DNA from 2 places in the Clostridium sp. SY8519 genome. Region 2 is predicted to be linked to the other one. Evidence: riboswitches for the same ligand, from Rfam matches in the RefSeq annotation. Region 2 holds a riboswitch; the other holds the start of a gene.
The links. Region 2 has a riboswitch for cobalamin ahead of CXIVA_RS04195 (sirohydrochlorin cobaltochelatase). Riboswitches for the same ligand answer to the same signal wherever they lie in the genome.
Positions count from the first base shown of each region.

Region 1: another riboswitch for cobalamin. It lies ahead of cobT (nicotinate-nucleotide--dimethylbenzimidazole phosphoribosyltransferase); the one in region 2 lies ahead of CXIVA_RS04195 (sirohydrochlorin cobaltochelatase).

Region 1 is NC_015737.1:1,315,299-1,330,264, reverse strand. It holds gene CXIVA_RS06300 (LysR family transcriptional regulator) at 1-747, opposite strand, end outside; gene cobT (nicotinate-nucleotide--dimethylbenzimidazole phosphoribosyltransferase) at 854-1,909, opposite strand; cobalamin riboswitch at 2,263-2,448, opposite strand; gene CXIVA_RS06290 (DUF2284 domain-containing protein) at 2,566-3,096, opposite strand; gene CXIVA_RS06285 (ASKHA domain-containing protein) at 3,099-4,628, opposite strand; gene CXIVA_RS06280 (corrinoid protein) at 4,702-5,331, opposite strand; gene CXIVA_RS06275 (PocR ligand-binding domain-containing protein) at 5,742-6,989, shown strand; gene CXIVA_RS06270 (cobyric acid synthase) at 7,004-8,488, opposite strand; gene CXIVA_RS06265 (threonine-phosphate decarboxylase) at 8,485-9,600, opposite strand; gene CXIVA_RS06260 (precorrin-8X methylmutase) at 9,685-10,356, opposite strand; gene cbiB (adenosylcobinamide-phosphate synthase CbiB) at 10,396-11,376, opposite strand; gene CXIVA_RS13385 (cobyrinate a,c-diamide synthase) at 11,367-12,965, opposite strand; gene cbiE (precorrin-6y C5,15-methyltransferase (decarboxylating) subunit CbiE) at 12,962-14,161, opposite strand; gene cobK (precorrin-6A reductase) at 14,270-14,966, opposite strand, start outside.
Region 2 is NC_015737.1:882,235-897,200, reverse strand. It holds gene hisS (histidine--tRNA ligase) at 1-161, shown strand, start outside; gene aspS (aspartate--tRNA ligase) at 175-1,992, shown strand; gene CXIVA_RS04225 (hypothetical protein) at 2,207-3,118, opposite strand; gene CXIVA_RS04215 (hypothetical protein) at 3,430-3,678, opposite strand; gene CXIVA_RS14085 (hypothetical protein) at 3,984-4,178, shown strand; gene CXIVA_RS04205 (FctA domain-containing protein) at 4,148-4,789, shown strand; cobalamin riboswitch at 4,958-5,179, shown strand; gene CXIVA_RS04195 (sirohydrochlorin cobaltochelatase) at 5,468-7,120, shown strand; gene CXIVA_RS04190 (hypothetical protein) at 7,196-8,101, shown strand; gene CXIVA_RS04185 (hypothetical protein) at 8,265-11,915, shown strand; gene CXIVA_RS04180 (ABC transporter substrate-binding protein) at 11,942-13,192, shown strand; gene CXIVA_RS04175 (iron ABC transporter permease) at 13,276-14,364, shown strand; gene CXIVA_RS04170 (ABC transporter ATP-binding protein) at 14,381-14,966, shown strand, end outside.

The DNA of each region.
Region 1 (14,966 bases), 430 kb from region 2:
TTCGCAGCGGGAATCCAGAATCGTTACGCCGATTCCTGCCTCGATCCAGAGGATCTGCTCCTCCAGGGAAGTGGCATAAACGGCCTGGGGCACAAACCCATGCCTCTTGCACAGATCAAAAATCAGTCCGGAAGACTCCGGATTGTCCTCCGGGGAAATCATGACGAATTTCTCATCTTTCAGATCCTCCAGAACCAGATCTTCCCGGGCTGCCAGCGGATGATAGCGGCTGAGCACAATATGGTCTCTGGAATGATCCACATACTGATAGACGATGCTTTTTTTCCGTTCGATTTCAAACTGCAGCGTAAATACCAGGTCCAGGTCCCCGGCATACAGCCCGTCCAGAAGCGAAGAAAATGACCCCTGGGTAAACCAAAGATCCACATTCGGATGATTTTTCTGAAAATCATGATAGATCAGGGGCATAAAATCCGCGATATTCGTCTGTGAAAGCACACCGATTTTCAGCCGGCCGCTGAGTCCGGCCTGAATCTTTTCCGCCCGGGCCACCTGACCGGTATAGGACTCATAGATTGACGAAAATCCCTCAAACAGTGATATTCCCGCCGGAGTCAGATGAATTCCGCTTCCGGTGCGGACAAAAAGCTGGATATTCAGCTCTTCCTCCATATTACGGATATGGCGGCTCAGCGCCGGCTGGGTAATAAACAGCTGTTCCGCCGCTTTTGTAAAACTGAGGCACTTCGCCACAGCGATAAAATATTTGATCTGTGCAATCGTCATGTCTGCTGTCCCTGTCTGCCCGAGGGTTCCTCCTTTACCTGTGTTCACTCATTACAAATATTGTACCATTGGAGAAATTTTCAGGTCATACCAGATATGCATAGGGTTATTCCAGTTCTTCATACGCTTCCACACGAATCTGCTCAAAGGTGCTCATTGTATGATACACTGCCGCCGACAGATCCAGCAGCGGGAACAGGGCCACCGCGCCGGTTCCCTCTCCCAGATGCATCCGGCCGTGGATCATGGGATCCCGGCCCAGAGCCTCCATTACCATCCGGGTCGCCGGCTCTTCCGACAGATGGGAGACCAGTATGGCATCCGCGCAGGCCGGCGCCAGGCGGATGGCACAGAGTGCCGCCACGGCAGAAATGAACCCGTCTGCCACCACCGGGATTCCCCAGGCCGCGCCTCCCAGACAGACGCCGGTAAGTCCGGCGATATCAAAACCGCCCACCTTCGCCAGCACATCCACCGGATCCCGGGGATCGGGACTGTTTTTCCGAATCCCCTGGCGGATGGCGGCCACTTTGCGGCGCAGTCCTTCTGTGGTCAGGCCGGCGCCTCTGCCGGTCACCTGCTCCGGGTCCACATCCAGAAGCACGCTGGTCACCGCGCTGCTGGTGGTGGTGTTGCCGATGCCCATCTCGCCGGTGGCCAGAATCTCATAGCCCTGTTCCTTCAGTTCCCTTACTTTGGCAATGCCCACTTCGATGGCAGCCACGGCCTCTTCCCGGCTCATGGCCGGTCCTTTGGTGAAATTGGCTGTTCCATAGGCAATCTTATGTTTTTCCACACGGGGCGTATCCACGGCCATGCCGATATCAATGGGGAAAATATCCGTTCCGCTCTCCCGGCACATAATTGCCGCGCAGGAGTTCGCGTCCAGAAAATTTTCCGCCACGATGGCGGTTACTTCCTGTCCGGTCTGGGTGACGCCTTCCTCCACGACGCCGTTATCGGCACACATGATCACCAGCCCCTTTTTCCGGATGCTTATCCGCGGATCCCTCTGAATCCCCGCGATCTGCACCAGCAGATCCTCCATTTTCCCCAGGCTGTGCAGCGGCTTGGCTATGCCGTCCCAGCGGCTCTGGCATTCCCGGGCTGCCGCCCGGTCCGCGGGCCGGATCGCCCGGATGGTTTCTTCCAGCTGTCCCATACGATCTTCTCCTTAAAAAAACAGACCGGTGTGTGGACGCACACCGGTCAGCATGAGGGTTGTCAGGTGAAACCGCATCTGTATGTTATGGACAAAGTAACAGCGATTTCGCGCAACATAAGTAAATGCAGCGGCTGTAACGGCTGATCCTTCCGCCGGGGTGGACAGCCCCGCCGGACGTTCTGTCTGCCGCAGCCCTGTGCTCCGGAGTCTGCTCCGGTTCCCATCAGCTGCCGCGGGCAAGAAAAAAGCCCTTACCGCATAATACTACGAGTAAAGGCGTACGTGCTTCCGCATCTGTCATACACAGCCAATTACTCGTGGCTTCGAATCACGGGATAAACCCTCTGTGATCCGTCGTGTCTGCCTCAGGCAGGTCTCCTGACTCGCAGATCTGCGCTCCGCCTCCTTCCCGGTCTCCCAGTGGCTCCGGCTTCGCTCCCTGCTTACAGTGACGAGTTCGTACAGGATTCGCACCTGTTTCCCTTTTCACCGGTCTATGCGCTGCATATCCCGGCACCTGAGTGATATTCACTTCTTTTCCAGTATAGCTGAATTCCCCCGAAAAGTCCAGGGATTCCCGAACTTTTCGAAGGAGGGTATTCGGATGTATCCGAAAAGTATCCGACACTTATTTTTTGTATGCCTGCCGCAGCTTAAAAAAGCACACAGCTGGTATAGGTGATCGTCCCCGGCCCGTAATAATAGGGCGTATCCGCCGATTCACAGACTTCTGACACCACCAGCCCATAGGCTTCCATGGAAGTGATCATCCGGTCCGGAAAACGGCAGGGCGCATCCGGATAGGTACAGGTCTTGCAGATGCAGCAGGCGCCGGAAGACATCGGCAGATATCGCTCCTCCGCATCCAGTGCCTCCACGAAGGCCGCCAGCCGGGATTTCTGCTCTTCCTCGGTGCCCATCATGGTCTCCACGTCAAAGTCATCTTCCATGGCGCCGGTGGACTGCAGCAGAATGCCCCAGTCGTATCCCGATGCCTTTGCCCGGCTCTCCTCCAGGGTGCCGCAGGCCGGCGGGCAGCTCCAGCAGTTATCATATTTGTGACATTTGTCCGCGGCACACATGTCTCTGACTTCCTGTAAAAATCTCAGATCCGATGCCTGAAAAAATCCCCAGTGGGAAAATCCGCATTTTTCCGCGAGTTCCGCTGCCTGTTCTTTCGTCATCCTTACTCCTCCTCCCGGCATTCCGGGTCAAAAAACATATATTCCATATACAGATCGCCGAAATACGGGCTTTCGCTCAGCGCCACTTCCTTCGCTCCGGAAGCGGTCCGGGCAAAGCGCTCCCGCAGACTGTCATCCTCTGCCAGCATGACGGCGCCGGCCAGGGAACTGTTGCCCACCGCCGTGGTCCGATCCAGCAGCTCCTTCGGCAGCATGCCGATGCCGGCCGCTTTCCGCAGATTGATCTTCTGGCCGAATCCCCCGGCCAGATACAGTCTGCCGATCCGGTCATAGCTGATATCCCAGGTTCTGACCAGCGTCTCAATGCCCGCGCGGATGGCGGATTTGGCCAGCTGCACTTCCCGGATATCCTTCGCCGTCAGCACAATTCCTTCCGCCAGGGGAAATCCCTGTTCTTCATACGCGTCATCCAGGAGTCCCGTTTCGTCCACGATTTCCTCTTTCAGAAGCTCGTATACCGTCTCCAGGACTCCGGTTCCGCACAGTCCCACCGGCGGCCGGTCTCCAATGGTCCGGATGGAAGTTTTTCCATCCCGGATCTCCACTGCGCTGACAGCTCCCGGGATCCCGGCTACGCCGCACTGGATGTTTCCGCCCTCAAAAGCCGGGCCGGCGGCCGTGGAAGCCACCAGGATCTGATCCCGGTTGCCGATGGCCATTTCCCCGTTGGTGCCCAGATCTACCAGTATACAGATTTCCTCGCTCTGATCCATGCCGCAGGCCACAATTCCGCTGACAATATCCGCGCCCACATAGGTACTGATGCCCGGCATAATCAGAAGGTTTCCCTCCTGATGCAGGGAAATATCCACCGGCGTATAGGGCGCCACCCCCAGCGTGTCACAGGGCAGCCCCAGAAGCAGGTGCTCCATGGTCGTGTTGCCTGCCACCACCAGTTCCAGGGTGTCCGGGTCTTCGCCCAGCTGCCGGACCAGCTGCTGAAGGTCCGTCCGGATAGTTTTCTGCAGTTCTTCGCTTTTCCCGTCTGTAGACGCCTTGATCCGTGAGATCACGTCCGCGCCGTAGCTGCGCTGGTGATTGACGGATGTCCGGGTATCCAGGACCCTTCCATTGGTGCAGTCCACCAGCGACATGGCGATGGTGGTGGTACCGATATCCACCGCTCCTTTTTTCGCAATTTCCGCGCAGTTCTGCCCTGCTCCGGCACTGGTCCCTGCCGTCTGTCCCGCCTGCGGATCCGCCGGTTTCTGTTCGGTCCCATGGAAGTCAGCGGCAGCAATGATCTCATCTTCGGACTGATCCAGAAGAATTTCATACGTTCCCGTCACATAGCTTTCACAGGCCAGGCGCCAGCCTTCTGCCAGCTGCTCCGGTGTCAGCGCCTTTTCTTCCTGTTCTGTAACAGCCGGCGGTTCTGACAGGAAACGGATCCGGCATTTGCCGCAGGCTCCCCGCCCGCCGCAGTCCGCCGGAAGAAAGATTTCCTGCTGCTGCAGCTGCTCCAGTATGGATTTTTCCATGCCTTCCGATCGGGATCTCAGTCTTCTCATTTCGTTGTCTTCTCTTTCCGTTGAAAAAAGAGTCCTCACAAAACAATGCGAGGACTCTGCAAAAATCTGATTCTTATACGTATTCCAGTGCCTTGTCTGCCGCGCTTGTAGCATCTTCTGTATATGCGTCCGCGCCGACACTGTCAGCAAATTCCTGGGTCACAGGAGCTCCGCCTACCATGATCTTTAACTTGTCGCGCACACCCATCTCTTCTGCTGTCTTCACCACTTCGCCCAGCATCGGCATGGTGGTGGTCAGAAGGGCGGAACATGCCACGATGTGGCTGTCATTGTCAATGGCTGTCTGGATAAATTTCTCTGCCGGCACATCTACGCCCAGATCAATAACTTCGAAGCCTTTACCCTCAAACATCATCTTTACCAGATTCTTTCCGATGTCATGAAGATCGCCTTTTACCGTTCCCAGAACGATCTTGCCTCTGGATGTGCTGTCTCCGTCTGCCAGATAGGGCTTTAAGGTCTCAGCGCCTGCGTTCATCGCGCGGGCAGCTACCAGTACCTGGGGTACGAAGATTTCGTTTGCCTTGAATTTACGGCCGATGATGTCCATGCCGGCCAGCAGTCCGCCGCTTAAGATTTCGCTTGCGGGAATGCCTTCATCCAGTGCCTGCTGACATAATTTAACTACGTCTTTTCTTTTTCCCTTCTGAAGCATTTCAGAAATTTCGTCTAAAACTGCCATGATACTTTCCTCCTGATCTTATCCTCATGCGTTTGTTCCTCAGACTGTGTCCTCAGTCTGACCGGTTTCCGGTGCTGTATCAGGCCGCACCCTGCCTTTCGTGACACAGAAGCGTGCTGTCCGGACACGCCCTGCTTATGCCTGCAAGTATAGCAAATACCCAGTTCTTTCCTTTGTATTTTTTTTGCAGTATTTGGATTTTTTTCAGTCCTTCCATTTTGTACCCCTGTACAATTCTTCTGGAATTTCTCTGGTTTCTGTATTCCGATTTGTTATTTTGCCATTCCATTTAGTAATTGTATTAGATTTTTAAGAATGATATACTAATTACAAATTTGTTACCCGCTGTTTTTTTCAGTGTTTTCCGTATTTTTTTACAGGAAAACTGCTATTTTGAAGGAATTTGTTCCATGGAATCTTTTATCTTCAAATATCTGTCAAAAAAAGACATTACTGCCATGCTCACTGCATTCAACGCATGCACGGGACTGCATACCCAGCTGATCGATGACCGGGGCAAAATTATCGTATCCGTAGGTGAAAATGCCGCCTTCTGCAAGGAATTTATCCGCCATCTGCCCGCCCAGGAAAACTGCGAAACCGAACACGCCAACGCCAGCCGCCAGGCCATGGACCTGGGAGAAAGCTATCTGTTCTGCTGCCATGCGGGACTGTATCACATCGTCTTTCCCATCATCAGCAAAGATACCATGTTCGGCTCGGTCGTCACCGGCCCTTTTCTGATGGAGGAACCGGACGCCTCCCTCATCATCGATGTGGAGCGCAGATATCATCTCAGCACCGAGACCCTCCTGAACCTTTCCGAAGATTCCTACCAGCTGAAAGTCATCAGCCCGGACCTGGCGAACCAGTACAGCAAACTGCTCTACTATCTGATGAACAACTTAAACCAGGGCAGCCGGGAAGTCCTGCTGTCCAAACAGGGCAAACTGCTCCAGCAGTCCAGAATCAGCGAATCCATCCAGATGTACAAAAACAGCGGCTTCCGCAACGAAAACCTCTACCCGCTGGATCAGGAGAACCTGCTGATCTCAAAGATCAAGACCGGCGACCTGGAGGAAGCGCGCAAGATTCTCAATGAGCTGCTGGGCGCCTTGATCCTCTATGAAAACCACGACCTGGAACGGCTGAAAATCCGCATTATCGAACTGTGCACCCTGCTTTCCCGGGCTGCCATTGACCGGGGCAGCGAGACTAATATGGTCCTGCACATGACCGACCGGCTGATTGCCTCCATCATCAATTCGGACGATATCTACGATATCTGCTATACCTTCCAGGATAATATGGAGATTTTCACCGAAAGCCTGTTTTATTCTTCCGACAAAAACAACAAGGTCATCAAACGGGCCGCGGAGTATATCACCAACCATTTTTCCGAGCCGGTTACCCTGACGGATGTGGCGGAAAACATCCACTTAAACGCCTCCTACCTGTCCACCCTGTTTAAACAGGTCACGGGCTTTTCCTTCAAGGAATATCTGAACAATATCCGCATCGAAGAAGCGCAGCGCCTGCTGGCCAATACGGATTATCCCATTATGGAAATCGCCATCGCCTGCGGATTCAGCGATCAGAGCTACTTTACAAAAGTGTTCAAGAAGCACACCGGGCTGACACCGAAGCAGTACCGCTGACTGGGCGGTTCCAGCTATCCCCTGATTCCCATCATCCGGTACACCGCATCCATATCCAGGGAATCGCGCACCGTGTCTGCCAGGATATCATACTGCTTCTGCACATAGGCGCTGTGGGACAGAGGGGTCAGATCCGCTATGGAAATCCCCTTCCGCTCTGCCAGATACTGGGCCAGACGCTCGGTAAGCTCGCCGGTGTCAAAAAGCCCGTGCAGATAGGTGCCGCACACGTTTCCGCGGATGCAGCCGTCCGGCTGACCGCTGGACAGCCGGCAGAACGGGCTGCCGTTTACCTCCGTCTCTCCCATGTGAATCTCATAGCCGTCCAGCCGCGCGCCGGCAAAGGGCGCTGCCTGCACCTCCGCCTGACAGCGGGTTCTTGTCTTCTGTTCCGAAAATACGGTGCGGATCGGCAGCAGCCCCATTCCCTTGAGCTGATCCAGGTCTCCCTCCGTATGATTCGGATTCTTCAGTTCTTCCCCCAGCATCTGGTAGCCCCCGCAGACGCCCAGCACCGGTGTCCCTGCCGCGTTTGCCTTCCGCACCAGCGCTTCCAGCCCGGACTCCCGGAGCCAGACCAGGTCGTCCATGGTGTTTTTGGTGCCCGGCAGGATGATCAGATCCGGCTGTCCCAGTTCTTCCGGCGTTTTCACATACCGCACCCCCAGGGCAGGATGGGATTCCAGCGGGGAAAAATCCGTAAAATTCGACAGACGGGGCAGACGGATCACAGCGATATCGATGACTTTTTCCGCCTTTTTCCGGTTCAGCCGCGGCGCCAGCGAGTCTTCATCATCCACATCCACATAGACATAGGGCACCACACCGACCACCGGAATATGCACCCGCTCCTCCAGCATCTGAAGCCCCGGCTCCAGAATCTCCCGGTCGCCTCGGAATTTGTTGACAATCAGCCCTTTGATCCGCGCCTTTTCCTCCGGCCGCAGCAGCTCACAGGTGCCGTACAGCTGCGCGAAGACACCGCCCCGGTCGATATCCCCCGCAAGGAGCACCGGCGCATCTGCCAGTTCCGCCATGCCCATATTGACGATATCATCCTCCCTGAGATTGATCTCCGCCGGGCTGCCGGCGCCTTCCAGCACAATGACGTCATACTGCTGCTCCAGTTCCCGGTATGCTTTCATAATCTCCGGGATCAGCTGCTTTTTGTAACGGAAATATTCCACCGCGGACATCTGGCCGCGGATCTCCCCGTTGACGATCACCTGGCTCCCGGTATCGCTGGACGGCTTCAGCAGGATGGGATTCATGCGCACGTCCGGCTCCAGGCCGGCTGCTTCCGCCTGCATCACCTGGGCCCGCCCCATTTCCAGGCCATCCCGGGTCACATAGCTGTTCAGCGCCATATTCTGGCTTTTAAACGGTGCCGTCCGGTAGCCGTCCTGCCGGAAAATTCTGCACAAAGCGGCAGCCAGAAGACTTTTTCCAGCGCCGGACATTGTTCCCTGCACCATAATGCAGGCAGTTCTTTTTTTCATGTGGTTTGTCCCCCGGAACAAAGCATCTGCGCCGCTTTGTTCTCTGTCTCCAGGCAGGCCGCAAGACCTGCCGCCAGTCGTTCATTTTCTCCGTGGCTGCGCACAGCTGTACGGTACCACTTCTCGCCTCCCGGCGCCTCCAGGCCGGGATAATTGCTGCAGTCACGGATCAGGATCCCCCGGCTGCGCATGGCTTCTCCCAGGGCGGCACTGCCGCGGAACAGCAGATAATTCGCTTCTCCCCTGACCGGGTGCAGGCCCAGCTGCTCCAGTCTGCGGTAGAGCCAGGGCCGTTCTTCCCGGATCAACAGCTCCGTCTTTCTGCGGTATTCTTTTTCCTTCAGCGCAGCCAGCCCGGCCTCTTCCGCCAGCAGCGACACCGCCCAGGGCTGGCCGGCTTCCCGCATCCGCGCAAGGAGTCCGGAATCCGCGCACAGGCAGTAGCCCAGACGCACCCCGGCCATCCCGTAGATCTTGGTAAAGGCTTTCAGGATCAGCAGATGGTCCATTTCCCCCAGATACCGTCTGGCGGAATGTCTTTCCCCCTGATCCAGGAAATCGCCGAAGCACTCATCCAGAATCACTCGCGTACCGGTCCTGCCGCATCTGCGCAGGATCTGCTCCAGAAGATCCGGATCGGTGGTAACCCCTGTGGGATTGTTCGGTTCGCACAAAAACAGCACATCGATCTCCGGTGTGATCCGTTCCAGAATATCCGGCTGCAGCCGGAATTCATTCTTTTCCTCCAGCCGGATGTACTCCACCCGGCAGTCCACGCTTCGGAGAGCACAGCGGTATTCCGAAAAGCCCGGGGCCGTCAGCAGCGCCCGTTTCGGGCGCAGTGCCGCTGCCGCCCGAAAGATCAGATCTGCCGCGCCGTTTCCGCACAGGATCCAGTCTTCCTGAACCTGCTCAGTCTCTGCCAGCGCATGCACAAGGCGCCGGCAGGCAGGATCCGGATAGCGGTCCGCCTTCGCTGCCGCCCGGGCAATTGCGCGGCATACGCCTTCCGGGACACCCAGCGGATTGATATTTGCCGAAAAGTCAAGGGGCTCCCAGCCGAATTCCTGCTGAAATCCGGCCCAGTCCCCGCCGTGTTCCATCTTTCTCATTTCTTTCCTGTCCCTGTCTCCAGTATCTGCCTCTGCTCCCTGTCTCCGGTTCCTGTCTGCAATATCTGCCTCTGCTCCCTATGCCTAATTCCACCCTCTCCGGGACGGATCCAGCGCGTCTACCGCTGTATACAGAAGGGCATTGCAGATGGCTGCCGCCACGTTGCTGCCGCCCTTCCGGCCCATAGCCGCAATCACCGGCACGCCGCAGGATTCACAGATCTGAAAGATCTCTTCTTTGCTTTCCGTCACATTGACAAAGCCCACCGGAACTGCGATGATCAGCGACGGCCGCAGCCCCTGACGGATCAGTTCCGACAGGGTAATCAGCGCGGTGGGCGCGTTTCCAACAGCAAAAATTCCCGCAGGATACTGTTCTGCCCCATACCGCATGCAGGCTGCCGCCCGGGTGGTTCCCTGCTGTTTTGCCGCCTCCGCCATGGCCGGATCCGCCATATAACAGTAAGCCGCTCCGCCGGTTTTTTTCAGGGAAGGCTTGCTGATTCCCGCCAGCGCCATATTGGTGTCTGTAATAATCGGCGCGCCCTTCCGCAGCGCCTCGACGCCCTGCGTTACGGCTCCTGGTGTAAATTTCAGATTTTCCGCGTAATCAAAATCCGCGGAAGTATGTATCACTCTGCGGACAACTGCCTGCTGCTCCGGCGGAATCTGTATTCCCCGTTCTTCCAGCTCCGACGCAATGATCGCCATGCTGGTCCGTTCGATATCACTTGGCAGTACATGTTTTGTATCCATGATCGGTTCCTTTCCTCTCTGTTTTACCGGGTATCTGCATCAATGCAGCACCTGTGCCGCCAGCGCCAGAATGCCGTAACGGGCTGCCAGAAAAGCCGCGGCTGCCAGCAGACCCGCGCAGTACATCATGCGGTTGGTTTTCAGGATGTCTTCCGGCCGGATCTCCCGGTCCGGATCCCCGATGGCCGGCTTGTCATAATAAGTGCCAAAATACCAGGCCGGTCCCGCCAGCCGAACGCCCAGCGCTCCCGCGCATGCCGACTCCGTCTGGGCGGAATTCGGGCTGGCATGCTTTCTCCGGTCCCGTACCCAGATCTTTGCCGCCTGTCCCGCATGATTGCCCGTAAAAAACGCCGCAAGGATCCAGAAGACGGCGGCAATCCGCGCCGGGATATAGTTTGCCGCGTCATCCAGCCGGGCCGCTGCCCGTCCGAAATACAGGTATTTTTCATTTTTATATCCAAGCATACTGTCCATCGTATTAATGGCTTTATATGTCAGAGCCAGCGGCGCCCCGCCGATTGCCATATAAAACAGCGGCGCGATCACACCGTCGGAGGAATTTTCCGCGATGGTCTCTACCGTGGCCCGGGTTACCCCCTGTTCCGTCAGCTGGTCGGTATCTCTTCCCACAATCCGGCTCACTGCCTTGCGGGCGCCTTTCAGGTCCCCGTATTTCAAATGGGCGTACACATGTCTGCTCTCCACCCGCAGTCCCCGCATGGCCAGCGCCTGCCAGCACCAGAAAGTCTGAAGCGCGAACCCCGCCAGAGGATGCATCCACCGCAGCAGCCAGCAGAAAAAACCGGTCACAAGAAAGGTTCCCGCCGGAATCAGGACAGCCATGAGCACGCCTGCCCGGAAGGCCCCCTTCTCATTGTCGGGAAACATATCCCTGAGGATGGTCTCCAGGGCGGAAATACATCTGCCGATCACCACCACCGGGTGCACCAGCCATGCCGGATCCCCCAGGATAAGATCCAGAAGAACGCCGCAGGCCGCGGCTGCCACTATCCACATGTCTGTTCTCCTTTCCCTTCCTGTGTTTCCGACTTCTGCCGGTGTCCTTTCTGCCGACCGGCAGCCGCGGTATCCCGGTAACGCCCTGCGGCTGCCAGAAACCGCCGGGTCAGCTGCGGATGCCCCGCAAAATATAAATGGGGGAATCCGGCATACAGCGTATCCGTGGCAAACCCGCAGTCCCAGCTTCTGCCGGATACCGGTTTGACCGCATGCAGGTCCTGCCCGTTATCCGTGGAATCCCAGTAATGGAACTCATGTACCGGAATTTCTTCCCCTGCCCGGAACAGCAGGCTGTCTTTTTTTGCTGTAAGGGAGGAATACCCAAACCGTACCAGCCGTTCCCGGCATACGCCGCTGCCGGGCAGCACGCCGCACATGGGACTTCCCTCCGCACCAGCGCCTCCCTCCTCCTGCAGAATGCCGGTATGCACGGTACCGGTTCTTTCCGCGCCGGACAGACGCTGCCCCAGGTACAGGAAACCGCCGCATTCCGCCACGGTCGGCATTCCGCCGCGGACTGCCGCTGCCACGCTGTCCCGCATGGAGTGGTTGGCCGAAAGCTCCCGGAGATACAGTTCCGGATATCCGCCGGTCAGATACAGTCCGTGGATATTCTCCGGCAGACGGCTGTCATGAACCGGGCTGAATTCCACCAGTTCCGCGCCCTCCTGCCGGAAAGCTTCCAGGCTTTCTTCATAGAAAAAGCAGAACGCTTCGTCCCTGGCCACTGCTATGCGCACCGGCTGTTCCGGTTTTTGTGCCGGAATGGGCGCCGTTTTCTGCGTTTGTACAGGAATATCCGGCACTTTCTGCGTTTGTACCGGAACACCCTCCGTTTCTTGTGTTTGTGCCGGAATGGACGGTGTTTCCTGTATTTGCGAAAAATGCTGCCGGACTACTCCTGCCTCCCGGCTGCATAAGTTTTCCAGGCGTTCCATGTCAATGGTCTGTTCCATCCGGGCTGCAATGGCCCGGATTCTGGTGTCCAGATCCCCGATTTCCTGCGCGGTATACAATCCCAGATGCCGGCTTTCAAACCGGGCCTCTTCCATATGGGGCAGGTACCCCAGCAGGGGAACCCCGGTTTCCCACTCCAGCACGTCTGCCAGGCTGCGGTACAGCATGTCGGAACAGTCATTCAGAATCACTCCGGCCACATGGGAAGGCTGCCGGAATTCCGCCAGTCCCCGAATCTGCGCCGCCAGCGTAAGGCTGGCCCCCTTGGGACGCAGCACCAAGATCACCGGCAGGTCCAGAGTATCCGCCACATGCCAGGCACTGGCCTGCACCGTGGTGCCGCCTACACCGTCATACAGTCCCATGACTCCTTCGCAGACCGCCGAGCCGTGTCTGCCGCGGCAGTCATGATACAGTCTGCGCACCTGCGCCTCCTCCGCCAGATACAGATCCAGGTTGTGGCTTTCCACCCCCAGTACCGCGCGGTGAAACATGGGATCGATATAATCCGGGCCGCACTTAAACGCGCAGGGATCTTTTCCTTTTTGTTTCAGCAGCGCCAGCATTCCGCAGGTTACAGCTGTTTTCCCGCTTCCGGACGCCGGCGCTGCCAGCAGCATCTCTGTCATTTCTTTTCTCCGCCGATCAGGAAGATCGGATTGCCGGCAAGCATCATGTGTTTTTTTCCTACATTTTTGCTGGTGGAAGCGGCGATCTGCACCACCGAAACAGAAAGTCCCGCCCGGGTCAGCTCCGCCACAGCCTCTCCCAGGGTCTCTACCAGAATGGAGGATATGAGAATCCGTGCCTTTGGATTGGCCTGCAGCGCCCTCCGGATCACAGCGCCCATCTGTCCCCGGCTGCCGCCGATAAACACTGCGTCCGGCGCCGGCAGCTCATGGATGGCTTCTTCCGCCATTCCCTGCACTACCGTCAGGTTCCAGGTGCCGAATCTGTCCCGGTTGGCCCGGATCAGATCACAGGCCTCCGGCAGGCGCTCCACTGCGTATACATGCCCCTGCCGGGCAGCCCGGGCCATGGCCACCGATACGCTTCCTGTCCCGGCGCCCACATCCCAGACCACATCTGCGGGACGGATCCTGAGTCTGCTGACGGCCGCTGCCCGCACTTCCTCTTTGGACATCGGCACATCGCCCCGGATAAATTCCTCATCTCCGATGCCGGAAGTCCATGCTTCCGGTTCCGGCGCCGCCTCCGCCAGCATCACGGAAAGAGGCGCATACTCCTGCTGCGCTAGAGTTTCGGCTGTGCCGGCCACAAGCCGTTCCGAGTCATAGGTGAGATTTTCGCCCACGGTAACCGGAAGATCCTTAAGGCCCGCCCGGGTCAGGCGGATACACAGCTCCTTCGGCGTCAGCTCGCCGCCCGTCAGGAAAAAGGCCGGTTTTCCCTGCATGACAGCTGTCACCGGATCGCAGTCCACGCCATGGGCAGACACCAGATTCCAGTCTTGCCAGGGCCTGTGCAGCACGGCCGAAAAATACTGTACACTGGAGATTCCGGGCAGAATCCGGAAAGAAATGCCCGCTTCTTCCAGCAGGGGCACCAATGTCCGGGTCCCGGAATAAAAGCCGGTGTCTCCGCTGTATACCACAGCTGCCCGCTCTGCCCCCGATCTTCGGAGCAGCTCCAGGATTTCCGTCCCGCGGACGGCCGGACAGCATTCCGCAGAAATTCCTTCCGGCAGACTTTCCAGCAGACGTCTGGCTCCGATGACCAGTTCTGCCTGTTTCAGCGCATCCAGCGCGCCGCAGGTAAGGGTATCCCAGGTACCGCATCCCAGTCCGATTAATGTTGCCTCCATGTTATCTGCTTCCTCCTGTCCGTGGAACTTCTCCTCTGTGCTTCTCTGTGTTTCCCGGCCGCGGGACCGTTTCTCTGTGCTTTCCTGCGCTTCCCGGCCGCGGGACTTTTACTCCGCAGTTTTCTGCTCCTGTGCCAGAAGTGCCGTCACCTCATCCAGCAGCTCCTCCATGGATGAGCCTTCTTCCTCCGGCCGCGCAATCAGCAAAAGGGTCACGCCGCGGCTGCGCGCCGCCTCCGCCTTTTCCTGAAAGCCTCCGGCCCGGCCGCCGTCTTTCGTTACCAGATAGCGGATCTGAAACTGATCCAGCAGGGCTTCGTTTAACGCCTCTGAAAACGGTCCCTGCATCGCAATGATATTCCGGCCCGGGATTCCCGCTTCCCGGCAGGATACCAGGCTCTGTTCCAGCGGGAGCACCCGCGGATACAGCCGCTCCGGGTTCAAATCCCGGTAACAGCCCAGCTCCTTGGCCCCTGTGGTCAGCAGCACATTGCCCTCCCGGTCCGCCAGCCACCGGGCCGCTTCCTGTGCCGACTGCAGAAAAACACTGTCCGCCGGATACGCGCTGCGCGGCCGCAGCAGCCTGCGCCAGACGGTTCCTGTGCTGTGGCAGGCTTCCCGGATATTGCGGCTGATCTCCACCGCGTAAGGATGTGTGGCATCGATGCACACATCCGTTTCCTGAAGCAGGCGGATGATTTCCGGTTCGGTTTTTCTCCCGCAGAGCACCCGCACGCCGGGAATGTTCCCCTGTTCTTCCCGTCCGTATTCTGTCGCCACACTGACAGTGATCTCCGCTCCGGAC
Region 2 (14,966 bases):
ATCCGGCGGAGCGTCTGACAGAGGTCATCGCCCAGGCACAGAAGGAGCGGGCGGCCGGCAATCAGGTGCTGATGGTGCATATGAATAAAAATAAAAAATTCCAGAAACAGCAGCTGAACGAGCAGGGCTATCAGGAAATCGTAGAATTTTTCAATGACTGACAGGAGGATGACCATGGCAGAATCCATGCGGGGATTGCACAGATCCCATAGATGTACAGAAGTATCCGAAGCCAATATCGGCGAAACAGTCACCGTGATGGGCTGGGTGCAGAAACGGAGAAATCTCGGCGCTTTGATTTTTGTGGATCTGAGAGACCGTTCCGGGCTTCTGCAGATTGTATTTGATGAAAACAGCGTAGGCGCAGAGGGCTTTCAGAAAGCCTATACCCTGCGCAATGAGTTTGTAATCGCGGTGGAAGGCCAGGTGCAGAAGCGTTCCGCCGCAGTGAATGAAAATCTGAAAACCGGCGGAATCGAAGTGATCGCAAAGACCCTGCGCATCCTGTCGGAGTCAGAGACACCGCCGTTTCCGATTGAAGAGAATCTCCAGACCAAGGATGAACTGCGCTTAAAATACCGTTACCTGGATCTGCGCCGGCCGGATATCCAGAGGAATCTGATGCTGCGCAGCAAGGTGACCTTTCTGATCCGCCAGTTTATGATGCAGGAAGGCTTCCTGGAGATTGAGACTCCCATGCTGACCAAGTCCACACCGGAAGGCGCCCGGGACTACCTGGTGCCGAGCCGTGTGCATCCGGGCAATTTCTATGCGCTGCCCCAGTCTCCCCAGCTGTTTAAGCAGCTGCTGATGTGCTCCGGGTATGACCGGTATCTGCAGATCACCAAGTGCTTCCGGGACGAGGATCTGCGGGCAGACCGGCAGCCGGAATTTACCCAGGTGGATATGGAGCTTTCCTTTGTCAATGAAGAAGACGTCATGGATGTGAACGAACGTCTGCTGCAGTATGTCTTCAAAGAGGCCATCGGCGTAGAGGTTCCGATTCCGTTCCCGCGGATGACCTGGCAGGAGGCTATGGACCGCTACGGTTCCGACAAGCCGGATACCCGTTTTGGCATGGAACTGACCGATGTCTCCGACGTGGTACGGGGCTGCGGATTCGGCGTGTTCACCGGCGCGCTGGAGGCCGGCGGCAGCGTACGCGGCATCGCGGTGCCCGGCAAGGGCGATCTGGGACGCAAGCAGATCGACAAGCTGGTGGAATTTGCCAAAGGCTACGGCGCCAAAGGACTGGCTTACATTCAGCTGAAGTCCGACGGCAGCGTGAAATCCTCTTTCTCCAAATTCATGACAGAAGAGGAAATGCAGCAGCTGATTCAGGCTATGAAGGGACAGGCCGGCGATCTTCTGCTGTTTGCCGCGGACCGGAATAAGATTGTATGGGAAGTGCTTGGAGCGCTGCGCCTGAAGATGGGGGAAGAACTGGGTCTGATGGATCCGGATCAGTACCATTTCCTCTGGGTGACGGAATTCCCGCTGCTGGAGTGGTCTGATGAGGAGAACCGCTACCTGGCAATGCACCATCCGTTTACCATGCCGATGGAAGAAGACTGGCCGAAAGTAGATACCGATCCGGGCAGCGTGCGGGCCGTGGCCTATGATATCGTATTAAACGGAACCGAACTGGGCGGCGGAAGCGTGCGTATCCATCAGAATGATATCCAGGAGAAAATGTTTGAGGTGCTGGGATTCACCAAAGAGCGGGCATGGGAGCAGTTCGGCTTCCTGTTAAACGCCTTCCGGTACGGAGTGCCGCCCCATGCAGGTTTGGCCTACGGACTGGACCGTATGGTGATGCATATGGTACACGCGGATTCCATCCGGGATGTCATCGCGTTCCCGAAGGTAAAAGACGCGTCTGATCTGATGTGTGAAGCGCCGAATGTAGTCGATGAAAAACAGCTGCAGGAGCTGGGGCTGGAAATCTGCCCGGATGTGGATCCGGCAGAGACAAAGCCGGAAGAAAACTGATTCGCTGCGAAGAAAGAGCCTGCAGAGATCTGTATGCATCGATCTGTAACAGCAAAAGTGGGATCTGTACAGAAAAAAAGATTTGTAATAGAAAAAAGGGATCTGTTTCTGCCCCAGATCCCCGGAAAGGAGCCATCCACAGAGGAAGGGCTCCTTTTCTTTTTCCTGTTTGAATGACGGATCTTCCGTTTTCCGGAGAATTTCCGGAAGCTTTTTACCGTGCGCCCTTCTGTTTCCTCGTTTTCCAGAGTACCAGTACGACGATAACGCCTGCCGCGCACAGGATACCGGCAGTTATTCCCGGGAGAAAAGCGGATCTGCCGGAAGCAGCATCTGTCCCGCCGCCGGACTGTTCCGAAGACACATTCCGGTAGTCGGCGTTCGCAAGAGTCTTGATTTTGCTGTAGCTGTAACCGGTGTTTGTCTTTGTGATCAGCTTTTGATCAACAGCATCCTTGATTGCATCATAGGATACCAGCGTTCCGGATAATGGAAAAAGCTTCGTGGCTTTCCCGTGTTCCACAGAGACTGCGAGGGCGCCGTGCAGCCCCGGGAGGGAATCGACAGCAATCAGATCGCCGTTTACGGAATCAGCGGCCTGTTTCACGGTTTCGGTGATCACAGGATCCGGATGGACCGTTACAGAAGTGCAGTACCAGGTGCCGATTTTATGCTGAAAGTCTTTGATTTCCTTGTCTGTCAGGTTTTCTTTCTCGCTGTCTGTCAGTGGCTTTCCCTTCTCCAGACATACTTCCAGGCTGGTTTTCCCGGAATGTAAGATCACTTCATAAATATAATGATTCTCAGCGTCAGAAGCTTTCAGCAGCTGCTGCAGACTGCCTGCGGAATCATCCTTCAGGGAAAAAACGTCCGTATTTGTGTATACTTTTACAAATTCATCCAGGCTCAGTTTCTTCACCGGGCTGGCGGAAGCGTCTTCCGCTTCCAATATGGCATTGGCATCCGATAAAATAGCTTTTTCAGCGGACAGGATCCCTTCCCGATCTTCCTTTGACATGGTAAAACAGGTTTTTTCCTGCCGGGTTTCCGCGGCAAACGCCGGGATGCAGCAGGCTGCCGTGAGAATCAGACAGAGCGTGACGGCAAACAGGTTCTTTTTCTTCATTTTTACCACCGCCTTTACTTTGAAAAACGACAAGTACCGGTGCGTGTTCCATTCGTTTTGTGTACAAAGGAGTATATTTATACAATTATTATATAAAAAAATAGTTGTTTGTCATCTGCGAAAATGCATATCTTTTGTTTGCGTATGATGCATTTTCTCGATAACATTCAGAAAAAACAGGAACGAGAAAAAGAAAGGGCACAGCCGAGGAGATACCCGGCTGTGCCCTTTCTTCCGAAATGGGAAATCCTTTGCGCGGATCCGTGGATCCGGCATCGGCGTTCCGTTTGCCTGCTGCATCGGTTCCGCGCTTACGCGAGACTGCTGCGTCCGGACAGGTGATGCTGATGCTCCGGTGTCGGTCTGTGGAAAGTTCCGGTCAGTGTGTCGACAGCGACCCTGGCCAGTACGGCTGCGATCAGGAGGCAGACAGCTACCAGTACATTAAAGCCCGGATTTGCCAGTGTCAGATCAAAGCTGAAACGGAAGATCAGCGGAAACAGTGCTGCGACTGCAGCGAGAATTAATTCAACGATACCTTGTGTTCTTGTGTTTTTCATAGTAAAAACCCCTTTCTCTGAAATTGTTTATTTTCAGGAAATAACAAATAAGATGAAACCTGTATTTGTGAATTTCTTTTTGTTGACTCTATTATAGGCGGATGTCCGGAAATGTCTAACATGGAATTGTTTGCGGTTGAAAACAAAAAGTAATGACAATAAGAAGTAGCATACTTTTTGTTTGACTAATTCAAAAAAGTTTGATTCTATGTTATATTATGATAAAAATGGCAAAGTGTGCAGGATCCAAAAGGGGATGATGAAGTGAATCACATACGAAGAAACAGGGGAAAACACTTCCGGTTATGGCAGAAAGGGAAGGCCGCCGGAATGCTGAGCATCTGCTGCGCCATGCTTCTTCTGGTACTGGCGGTTGCTGTGCCGTCGGCAGATGCCGCGGCTTCGTCGGAGCCGTCCGGACAAAGTGTGACAGCGGAAAAGCACAGAAAGACGGATGCAATGCCCTGGAATGGAAACCGACGGATACAACCGGTATCTGATGGAAAACTTCGGTTCCGATACTTCTGGGGGAACAAAGATTGCGGCTTACGCGCTGCATTCGGTGACCACACATCAGGATGCCAGGGACATCACGGTTTCGGAGGCGCATTATACGCTGACCAATACGCTGACAGAAACGACAGCCGCCGAAATTCGCGCCAGGAAGGTCCTGCTGGGCGGTACGCTGACAGACGGAGCATTTACCTTCCAGGCGGTTCCGGTGGATCGGAACGGCGATATGCTGAGCGGAGCGTCGGCGGTATCTGCAAAAAATGACGCAGACGGAAAAATTTCCTTTGCCATTCCGAAACTGTCGCCGGGAACCTATTATTATAAACTGACGGAGCAGCAGGGAAAAGAAGAGCATATTGCATATGACAAATCCGTCTATTATGTGAAAATTGAGATTTCCTCTGACCTGCAAAGTACGATTACTTATTATGACAGCAGCTGGAAAAAGCTGGATGGAGCAATGACCTTTTACAATACAACGGCTTATGTGCTGCCGGAAGCCGGCGGACCCGGAACCAGAGCATGGATGCTGGGCAGGATCGCCTTGATTCTGGCTGCGGCGCTGCTGGGAGCAGGTATTATTAAGAAAAGAAGCTGAGAAGTGAAAATGAGTTCTATGCTGCTCTGTTTGATACAGCAGGAAAAAAGAAACAGATAAAGATATAGGAATCGCACTATGCAGAATCGGCATACGAAAGCGGAAGAAAAAGCCGCCGCATTTGTTGACTCTGCATGGTGCAGATGATAATATTTTATTATACGAATCAAAACTTAATGTCCGACCAGTGCCGCTGCTCTAAGGGCGGCGGATAATAGGGAACCGGGTGAGAATCCCGGACGGTCCGACCACTGTAAACAGGGAGCACACCTGAGGGATCCCATTGAAGGAAGTCTGTCACATGACATGTCTGTGGCTTGTTTCTTTGAGAAGGGTCAGGTGCGCAGAGATCTGTAAGCCAGGAAACCTGCTGGATGGAAAAGAACATGGCGTATTTTCGGAAAAGTGTGCCATAAGTTTGCCGTCAGCGGTGTCTGATCGGCAGACGTTTTCTGCACACCTGAATTCCAGCCGGAAGGAGGGTGTTTTTATGTTATAAGAGCCTTTGCTGAAGCTCTTTTATAACATAGGATCAGGCGGACTTGGGCCGTCCAGCGGCGGAGCCTGTCTGCGCAGGTTTCGTGTCAGCCGGGGGTTAGGGACGGATACCAGACCGGCCGGGGGTTGGTTTTGATGGATAACTGCAGGTATTGCATCAGGGAAAATGGAGGAGAGATCATGAAGTTCAAAAAAGCGCTTACTGTAATTCTGGCAGCATCGGTGATGGCTACATCTTTTGGGGTGCCGGCGATGGCAGCGGGGCAACCCGTAATCGATAAGGAGCAGAAGACAGAGATTACAGCGGCGAATGTGAAGAAAATTACCGGAAAGATTGCGGCTATGACGGAGCAGGACGGAAAAAAATATATTAATGAGAACAACTGCCCGATGCTGGTAGCCGGCTTGATCGGGGAGATCTATATTCATCCGAAAAAAACACCGGCGGAACAGAAGGCCCAGCAGGTCATTACAGAGAAAATGGCTAAATTGGCCAAATATGCCTACAATCAGCTTTCCGAAGAAGAAAAAGCTGCTGTACCGGAGATACCGGAAGGTTATGAATATCCGGGCGCAGGCGGAGCAGATTACTTTGTAAGCACCGGGGACGCGTCGAAAGACAACCCGTTAAATACAGCGCCGACCAAGGACAAGGAGATCATTGTAGCAAGTTTCGGCACCAGCTATACGGACAGCCGGATCAAGACCATCGGCGGAATTGAGAAGGCCATCACCAAAGCGTATCCGAAGTATGATGTCAGACGGGCATTTACTTCTCAGGTAATTATCAACCACATCCTGGCAAGAGATGAGGAACACATCAATACGATTCGGGAGTCCCTGGAGCAGGCAAAGAAAGCCGGGGTAAAAGAAGTGATTATTCAGCCGACGACTCTGATGAGCGGTACCGAGTATGATCTTCTGGTGAATGACGTGAAGGACAATAAAGGATCCATGACAGTGACGATTGCCAAACCGCTGCTGAATACAGACGCGGACCGAAAGGCAGTGGCACAGAATATAGCTTCTGCAGCGGCAAAGTCGGCAGGTTTTCAGTCTGTCAGCGATGCAAAAGATACGGCCTTTGTCTTTATGGGGCACGGCACCAGCCACGAGGCGAAAGCCACTTACACAGTAATGCAGCAGGTATATGATTCCCTGGGATACAAAAACGTGTTTGTAGGAACGGTAGAAGGAGAGCCGGAATCCACGTCTCTGGAAAACACAATCAAAAAAGTACAGGACGACAAGAAGTATAAAAATGTGGTGCTTCGCCCGCTGATGGTGGTAGCCGGCGACCATGCCAATAATGATATGGCTGGGGATGATGAGGATTCCTGGAAGACCGGATTTATAAATAAAGGATTTGCCGTGATGCCGCAGATCAACGGACTGGGAGAAATTTCGGAAGTTCAGCAGATCTATGTGTCACACGTGAAAGACGCCATCGAAAAAGCAGCCGCAGCAAAGAAAGCGGAAGAGGCAAAGAAGGCAGCCGCAGCAAAGAAAGCAGCCGCAGCAAAGAAAAAAGCAGCGGAAAAGAAGGCAGCCCGTGCGTTCAAGGCCAGAAAAGTCGGCGGTCTGAAAGTAAAGGGAAAGAAAAAAGCGGTAAAAGTAACCTTTAAAAAAGTGAAGGGCGCCAAGAGTTATACGGTTGCTTATAAAGTCGGCAAAGCAAAGAAATGGAAATATAAAACCATCAAGAGCACGAAGCTGACGCTGAAAGCAAAATCCAGGAAAAAAGTAAAAGTAACCGTAAAGGCAAACACGAAAATCGGCGGAAAGAAATACAGCACCAAATATGCGAAGTCGAAATCGGCAAAAACACGGTAATTGCGCGTAAAGAATGCTGCATGCACCGGTGGGAGAAAGATAGAACAACAGCCCATTGAGGAAAGGACGAATCAGATGAAAAAGAAAAAAATAATGACAGTACTTATGACAGCTGCCTTGGTTGCAGCTACAGCGGCAACACCGGCTCTGGCGGCAGGCAGCGCGTCCGCGTCCGCCCGGAGTGCCGGGAGTGTGCATACAGCAGCAGCTCCGGTAAAATATGTGGACGGGGTGTATCGGACAGGCATTCAGATTAGTAATACACAGATGATCTCAGTCGCGGATGTTGATCATGACACCTGTGAAGTGACTGTGAAAAATGGGAATGAGTATACGGTAAAACTGCGTCTGAACAGCAGTGGATATGCATACCTGTATCCGGGAACTGCAGAGCAGGCAGCAGCAGCGGATGAATCCGCCTGGGCGCCAAAAGTGGAGGACAGTGCCGGATATGCAACCTATACATTCAAGGTTTCTTCGCTGGATACCGAATTATCCTTTGCAAAGTGCTCGAAAAGGAATCTGGAAGCAAATCATGGAAATGGGCATTCTCTGCTTGTCACGGAGGAAGGGAAACTTCATGGAAAACAGATTTGGTATGATATGACAGTAAAAATCTCTTCCGCCGGTCTGACCACAGAGGCTGAGGCAGCCGCAAAAAAAGCGGCAGCAAAGAAAGCGGCTGAGAAAAAGGCAATTCGCGCATTCAAGGCCAAAAAAGTCAGCGGGCTGAAAGTGAAAAGTAAGAAAAAAGCGGTAAAAGTGACCTTTAAAAAAGTAAAAAGCGCCAAGAATTATACCGTTGCTTACAAAGTCGGCAAGGCAAAGAAGTGGAAATACAAAACCGTGAAAAGCGGCAGCCTGACACTGAAAGCAAAATCCAGAAATGTGGTAAAGGTGAAAGTGAAAGCCAACACGAAGATCGGCAAAAAGACATACAGCACAAAATACACCAAAACAAAATCCGCCAAAACCCGCTAACCCCATCAGACCGGCGGATACCAGACCGTCAGATCCGATACCGGACAGAGGATAACGTGACCTTACACAGATGTACATGCAGAACTGCGGCACGGCTGCAGTTCTGCATGTGCGTTGTGCGTTTAGCAGAAAACAGCGAAACAGGAGAGAAAAGGGGATACGTATGAAAAACTGGAAAGTAAAAGTACTGACCGCTATGCTGGCAGCATCCGTCGCAGGGACTCCGATGACAGCTTTTGCCGGGGATACGGCCGGCGGCGAGCATGCAGCCGGACAGCAGGAAGCCGCAGCATCAGCAGCAGAGCCCGCAGAGAAAACAGCTGCGGCAGAAAGCAGTCATACGGCAGGCCATTCCACAGCCGGCAGTGCATCCAAAGAAGCAGAGACGGCAGGCAGTTCGGCCGCCGCAGACAGTAAGACAGAAACCGGCAGCAGTCAGGAGCAGCGGAAGGAAAAGGCAGAGAAAGGAACTTCTGCCAGCAGTACCTCGTCTGAAAAAGAGGCGGCTCAGAAAAACAGCGCGTCGAAAAGTGAAACCGCGGAGAAAGACAGTGGTTCCGGGAAAGTATCATCCCAAAAGAAAAACAGTGAAACTGACGGGAAGGATGAGGTGGAAGCAAAGAAGAAAGCCGCTTCTTCCGCAAAGAAGAAAACTGTCTCCAAGGCTCCGGCTTCCAGACAGGATGAAAATGCAGGAGCGGTAACGGTTCGGGGCACTTCACGCATTGACAACAGCACCACGCTGCCGGACGGGAAATATTCCCTTGCGGCATCTGATTTTATATTTGGCGGCGCCACCGGCAAGGCAAAGATCAGCTGCACATCGGTTTTAGTGGAAAATGGCAGGGCATACGCGATTTTTAAAACGTCCAGTCAGAATATGACCCATTTTTATATGGGGGAAACCGCCTCAAATAAAGAGGATCCGGCACTGTACAACAAGGATACCGGCGCCATGGGTACAGACGTCTATGCCATCAGCGATCAGCAGGCCAAAGTACCGGTGGATCTGAATAACATCATGCATTTTTCGGCACGTACGGAAGCAATGACAGAAGAAAATCGCTGGATTAACTACACCTGTAAAATCACGCTGGCGGAACCCATCGCAGACGGCCGGACGGCAGCCGTGGATAATGCTGCAGATGTGCCGGATGGCGTCTATAAACCGGATGCTTTCCGGTTTTCCGGAGGAATCGGTAAGTTAACGATCAGCTGCGGACGGGTGGAAGTCAGCGGAGGAAAGGCGTATGCCACCCTGGTGTTTTCCAGCGAGTCTATTACACAGGTTTATGCCAACGGCTTGAAATATCCGCCGAGTACACAGCCAGGGACGCTTTCGTCTTTCCGGATCCCGGTTAAAGTGAACGGAGATACAACGATCGTTGCTACTACTACCAAGATGGGAGGAAAAGACATATCGTATGTGGTTTCCACATTTTTGAGTAAGAATTCCCAAAAAATCACCGATACGGAAGAAAATAAACCCTCCGGAGGCAGTTCTTCCGGTCAGACATCCGGAAAAACAAAGAATCCGGAGATTACGGTGCCCACCGGTAAAAAAACTCTGAAACCGGGGACCTACAGGGTGCGGGCAGCGACAGATAACCGGATGTTCTATCTTGCGCCCAAAGAATCCAGTGTCAAGTATGCCGTCCTGACGGTGAAGAAGAACGGCAAAATGTCGGCCTCCTTCGCCCTGACCGGAGAAGGCTATGATTATCTGTATATGGGCAGTCCGGCGAAAGCAGCGAAGGCATCGAAAACAGCATGGTCCCGCTATAAAGTGTCCAATGGTTACTACACCTACACGGTGCCGGTGTCCGGTCTGGATAAAAAACTGACGGTTTCTGCCCATTCCAAACGGGAGAACAAGTGGTATCCGCATACCATGATCTTCTACAGTTCCGGAGCAAAAAAGACGGCAGAAGCCTCGGCGGCTCCCAGCAAGAAGAAAAAGAAAACCGCTTCTTCCGAAAGATCCGGATACGCGACGAAAGGGAAGCAGACATCTTTTAAAAACGATAAAAAGAAGGCAAAGGAATCCAAATGGAAGGATGATTCCAGCAAGAGCACATCCTCCGTGGACAGCAGAACCGGACTGAAGGACGGCGTGTATACACCAGATTCCTTCAGCTGGTCCGGAGGATCCGGCCGGCTGGCCTATATCCGCTGTGATAAAATTACTGTGCGGGGCGGCCAGGCCTATGCCACCATTGTATTTTCCAGTTCCAGCTATGATCTGCTGAAGGCCAATGGAAGAACCTATTCCAGAAGCGGAGGCGGCAATTCCACCTTTACGATTCCGGTGAATCTGAATGCCAACAATACAGTGATCGGACGCACCACGGCCATGTCACAGCCTCACTGGATCCGGTATTCGATTTACATCGCGAAAGCAGACAGCAAGGCAGCGGTAAAAGCTGCCAAAGAAGCGAAGAAGGATGCCGCAGAGGTGAAAAACAAGCTGACGGATCAGGCGCCTGAGATTCTGGGTCTGACAGCGGAGAAAGACAGCAAAAAGTCGAAACAGACCGAGGTGAAATACGCCGGCTATTTCAAGATTTATCGTTATAAAAACGGAATCCGACTGCTCTCCATCAATCAGAAAGAAGATACCGGGCTGGAAGAGAAGAAGTCAGCGGAGACAGATAAGACAGGAAAAAAGAAAACAGAAACGAAACAGGCAGAAACGAAATCCGGAAAAACCGGAACAGAAACAAATCAGACAAAAACAAAATCCGGAACTGCCGAAACGGAATCAAAACAGACGAAGGTCAAAACCGGGAATGCCGGAACAAAGGACAGCGCTTCTTCCGAAAGCGCCGTGGAGTACGATGAAGAAGGCAAGCCCATTGCGAAGTCCCAGACGGAAATTACGGAGGAACTGTATCAGCATAATGTGGTGAATTATCTGCTGGTGCCGGAAGGTACGGAAGTGCCTGCGGGACTGGATAAAGATTACATCATTGTGAAGGTTCCCTCCAAGCGGACGTTTTCTGCTTCGGAAGCAGCCAATGGGTTCCTGAAGAAGCTGAAACGGACAGATTATGTTGCCGCGCTGGGAATGAAGGAAGATCAGCTGAAAGACAGGGATCTGCAGCAGGCAGTGGAAAAGAAAAAGATGCAGCTGGCCGGAGAACTGTCGGATCTGGATTACCGCGTGCTGGTAGAGACAAAGACCAGCCTGGCCCTTCTTCCTTCTTCCGTTCTGCCGGAGAAAGCAGAAACGGAAAAGAATGCCGCAGACAGCAGTAAAACTCCGGGCAGCAGCAAAACCGCAGACAGCAGTGAAGCTTCGGACAGCGGTAATGCAGCAGACAGCAGTGAAGCCCTGGGAAGCGGCAGTGCGGCCGGACCGAGCGAAGGCGCGGATACCGCGCAGCAGGAGGGCACGTCTGCAGATTCCGCACAGGCGTCTGGGGAGCAGAGCGAAACCGGCGCGCTGACGCCGGAAGAAGCGGAGATTCAGAAGAAAAAGGCAGAATTAGAGACGTATATCAGGCGGTTTACCGTCCTTGGCGCGCCGGTGGTAATTGACCGGTCCGACCAGGAGGAAAAACGGATCCTTACGGATGACGCGGAGAAAGGCGCGGCAGCGCAGAACGGTCAGAAGGAGAGCGCTGCGGACGGTCAGAAGAAGAGCACTGCGGGCAGCCAGAAGAAGGAGACGAAGAAATCTCCGGAACAGCAAAAGAAAGAAGCGAAGCTGGCCAAAGCAGAGTGGATTAAGGTCTATGGTGCGCTGTATGGCTGTGAGGACGAGGCGGATCAGATCTTTGCCGCTTATGAGAAAAAGATATTAAAATCCTGAGAAATCATCAGACAGAGGGGGCAATTATGAACCGAATGAAAAAGGGCGCGGCAGTTCTGCTCGCCGTATGTATCGCAGTAACCGGCGTGCTGGCGGGGTGCGGCAGCAGCCGTACCGACACATCTTCCACCGGCGGGACATCGGTCACTTCCGCATCATCGGCAGAGTCCGGAAAATCTTCCGCGGAAGCCGGATCTTCTGCCGGGACAGAAACTTCTGCCTCAGCCCAAAAGGCACCGCAGATTCAGGGGCTTACTTATCAGTCCACGGTAAAACTGGATTATGCCACACAGTATCAGGTATACAAGTACAAAGGCGGATATGCGCTGATCCAGATTGAAAAAGAGGGAAAATTCCTTCTGGTGCCGGAAGGCAAAAAAGCGCCGGCGGGCCTGAACAGCAAGATTACAGTGATTCAGCAGCCGAAAAACATTTATCTGGCGGCCACCGCGTCCATGGCACTGTTTGCCTCGATGAACGCGCTGGATACGGTAACCATGACCTCGCTGGATGAGAAGGGCTGGTCCTTTGACGCGCCGAAAAAGGCGTTAAAAAGCGGAAAAATGAAATACGCGGGCAAGTACAATCAGCCGGATTACGAGATGCTGTTGGGCAATAACTGCGATCTGGCCATTGAATCCACGATGATTTACCACACGCCGGAAGTGCAGGAAATGATTAAAGATCTGGGCATTCCGGTGCTGGTGGACCGTTCCAGCTATGAGAGCAATCCGCTGGGACGAACAGAATGGATCAAGCTCTACGGCGTTATGACCGGTCACGAAAAGGAGGCAGATGCTTTCTTTGCGGAGCAGGAAAAGAAGATTGAAAGCATCAGAGACTTTAAGAACACGGAAAAGACAGTGGCCTTTTTCTATATTTCCACAGATGGAAAAGCCGTGGTGCGAAGCAGCACGGATTACGTTCCGACTATGATCGAGATGGCCGGCGGAAGGTATATTTTCAAAAATGCCACAGACAAATCCGGCAGCTCATCGGTGCCCATGACTGTGGAAAAATTTTATGATATTGCTTCCGACGCGGATTATATCGTGTATAATGGCAGTATTGACAGCTCTGTGAAGACCCTGAAGGATCTGCTGCAGAAGGATCCGGTCCTGAAAAACATGAAGGCAGTGAAAAACGGCAGATGCTGGATTACCGGCAGTTCCATGTATCAGCGGACCGACATCGTAGGAAATATGATTCTGGATTTCCACAGGCTGTTTACAGAAGACAGTCCTTCGGATCTTCAGTTTTTAACGAAACTGCAGTAATTTCCGTAAAAACCAATTTGCCGCAGTGCGTTCCGCGGCCCGGCAGCCGCTGCTGCCAGTAAAAAACCATCTGGAGAGAATGTATGAAATCTGCATCTGACAGAAAACCAGGAGCACCCGCAGGCGCCGCCACGAGTTTTCATTCTGAGAACTTCCGGCGGCGCAGCCGCTGTCTGCTGGTTTTTATCTGCATGGCCATCGCGTTTCTGGCGATTATTGTCATTAATATTAATTCCGGAAATGTGCATATTCCCGTGAGCAGGATTTTCCATGTGCTGCTGACGAAAACCGGCGATGCCAAAGAAGTCAATATCATATGGACTATCCGCCTGCCGCGGATTCTCATGGCAGCCATTCTGGGCGGCGCGCTGTCGCTGTCCGGTTTTCTGCTGCAGACGTTTTTCGAGAATCCCATCGCGGGGCCCTATGTGCTGGGCATTTCCTCCGGCGCGAAGATGGTGGTGGCGCTGGTGATGATTGTGGGTCTGATGCATGGCGTTACCGTCAATTCCTATACGTATATTGTGGCGGCCTTTCTGGGGTCCCTGCTGTCCATCGGATTTATTCTGCTGATTGCGCGAAAGATCCGCAATATGGCGGCGCTGCTGGTGGCCGGCATTATGATCGGGTATATCTGTTCGGCTGTTACGGACTTTGTGGTTACCTTTGCCAGCGATTCCGATATCGTCAATCTCCATGGCTGGTCTCAGGGAAGTTTTTCCGGCATGAGCTGGGACAATGTGGGAATCGGCGCAGTGGTGATCGCGGTGACTTTTCTGCTGACGCTGCTGTGCGCAAAACCCATCAGTGCCTATCAGCTGGGAGAAAATTACGCCCAGAGCATCGGAGTGAATATCCGGGTATTCCGGGTGGTCCTGATCCTTTTGTCCAGCATTCTGTCCGCGACGGTGACAGCATTTGCCGGACCGATTTCCTTTGTGGGGATCGCGGTGCCGTTTCTGGTCAAAGGAGCCCTTGGTACCACAAAACCCCTGGTGGTGATTCCGGGCAATTTCATCGGCGGCGCGGTGTTCTGCATGTTCTGTGACCTGGTGGCGCGCCTGGCGTTTGCGCCGGTGGAACTGAATATCAGTACGGTTACTTCCGTTTTCGGCGCGCCGATTGTCATTTACATCATGATTCACCGGCGGGCAGGACGGAGACATAAGTAAGATGCGGGACGGCAGTATGAACAGAAAGAACAGCGATACGTATATTTCGATGGAGCGCATGTCCGTCGGATACAATAAAAAAGCACTGATTCACGATATCTGTATCGATATTCACCGGGGGGATATTGTGACTCTGATCGGCCCCAACGGCGCGGGGAAATCCACCATTTTAAAGAGTCTGACCCGTCAGCTGAGCCTGATCCGGGGGAAAGTCATTTTTGACGGCAGGGATCTGCATGAAATGTCTTACAAGGAACTGTCCAGAAAGCTGGCAGTGGTGCTGACAGAGCGGATGAAACCGGATCTGATGACCTGCGCGGACATTGTGGCTACCGGGCGCTATCCCTATACCGGACGCATGGGTGTTTTGAGCAGGGAGGATGAGCAGAAGGTGGATGACGCGCTGGCGGCCGTGAATGCCTCGGAACTGGCCGGCAGAGATTTCAACGCCATCAGTGACGGACAGCGGCAGCGAATTCTGCTGGCTCGGGCCATCTGTCAGGAGCCGGAAATCATCATTCTGGATGAACCCACTTCTTTTCTGGATATCCATTACAAACTGGAGCTGCTGAGCATTCTTCGGAGGATGGCCAGGGAAAAGG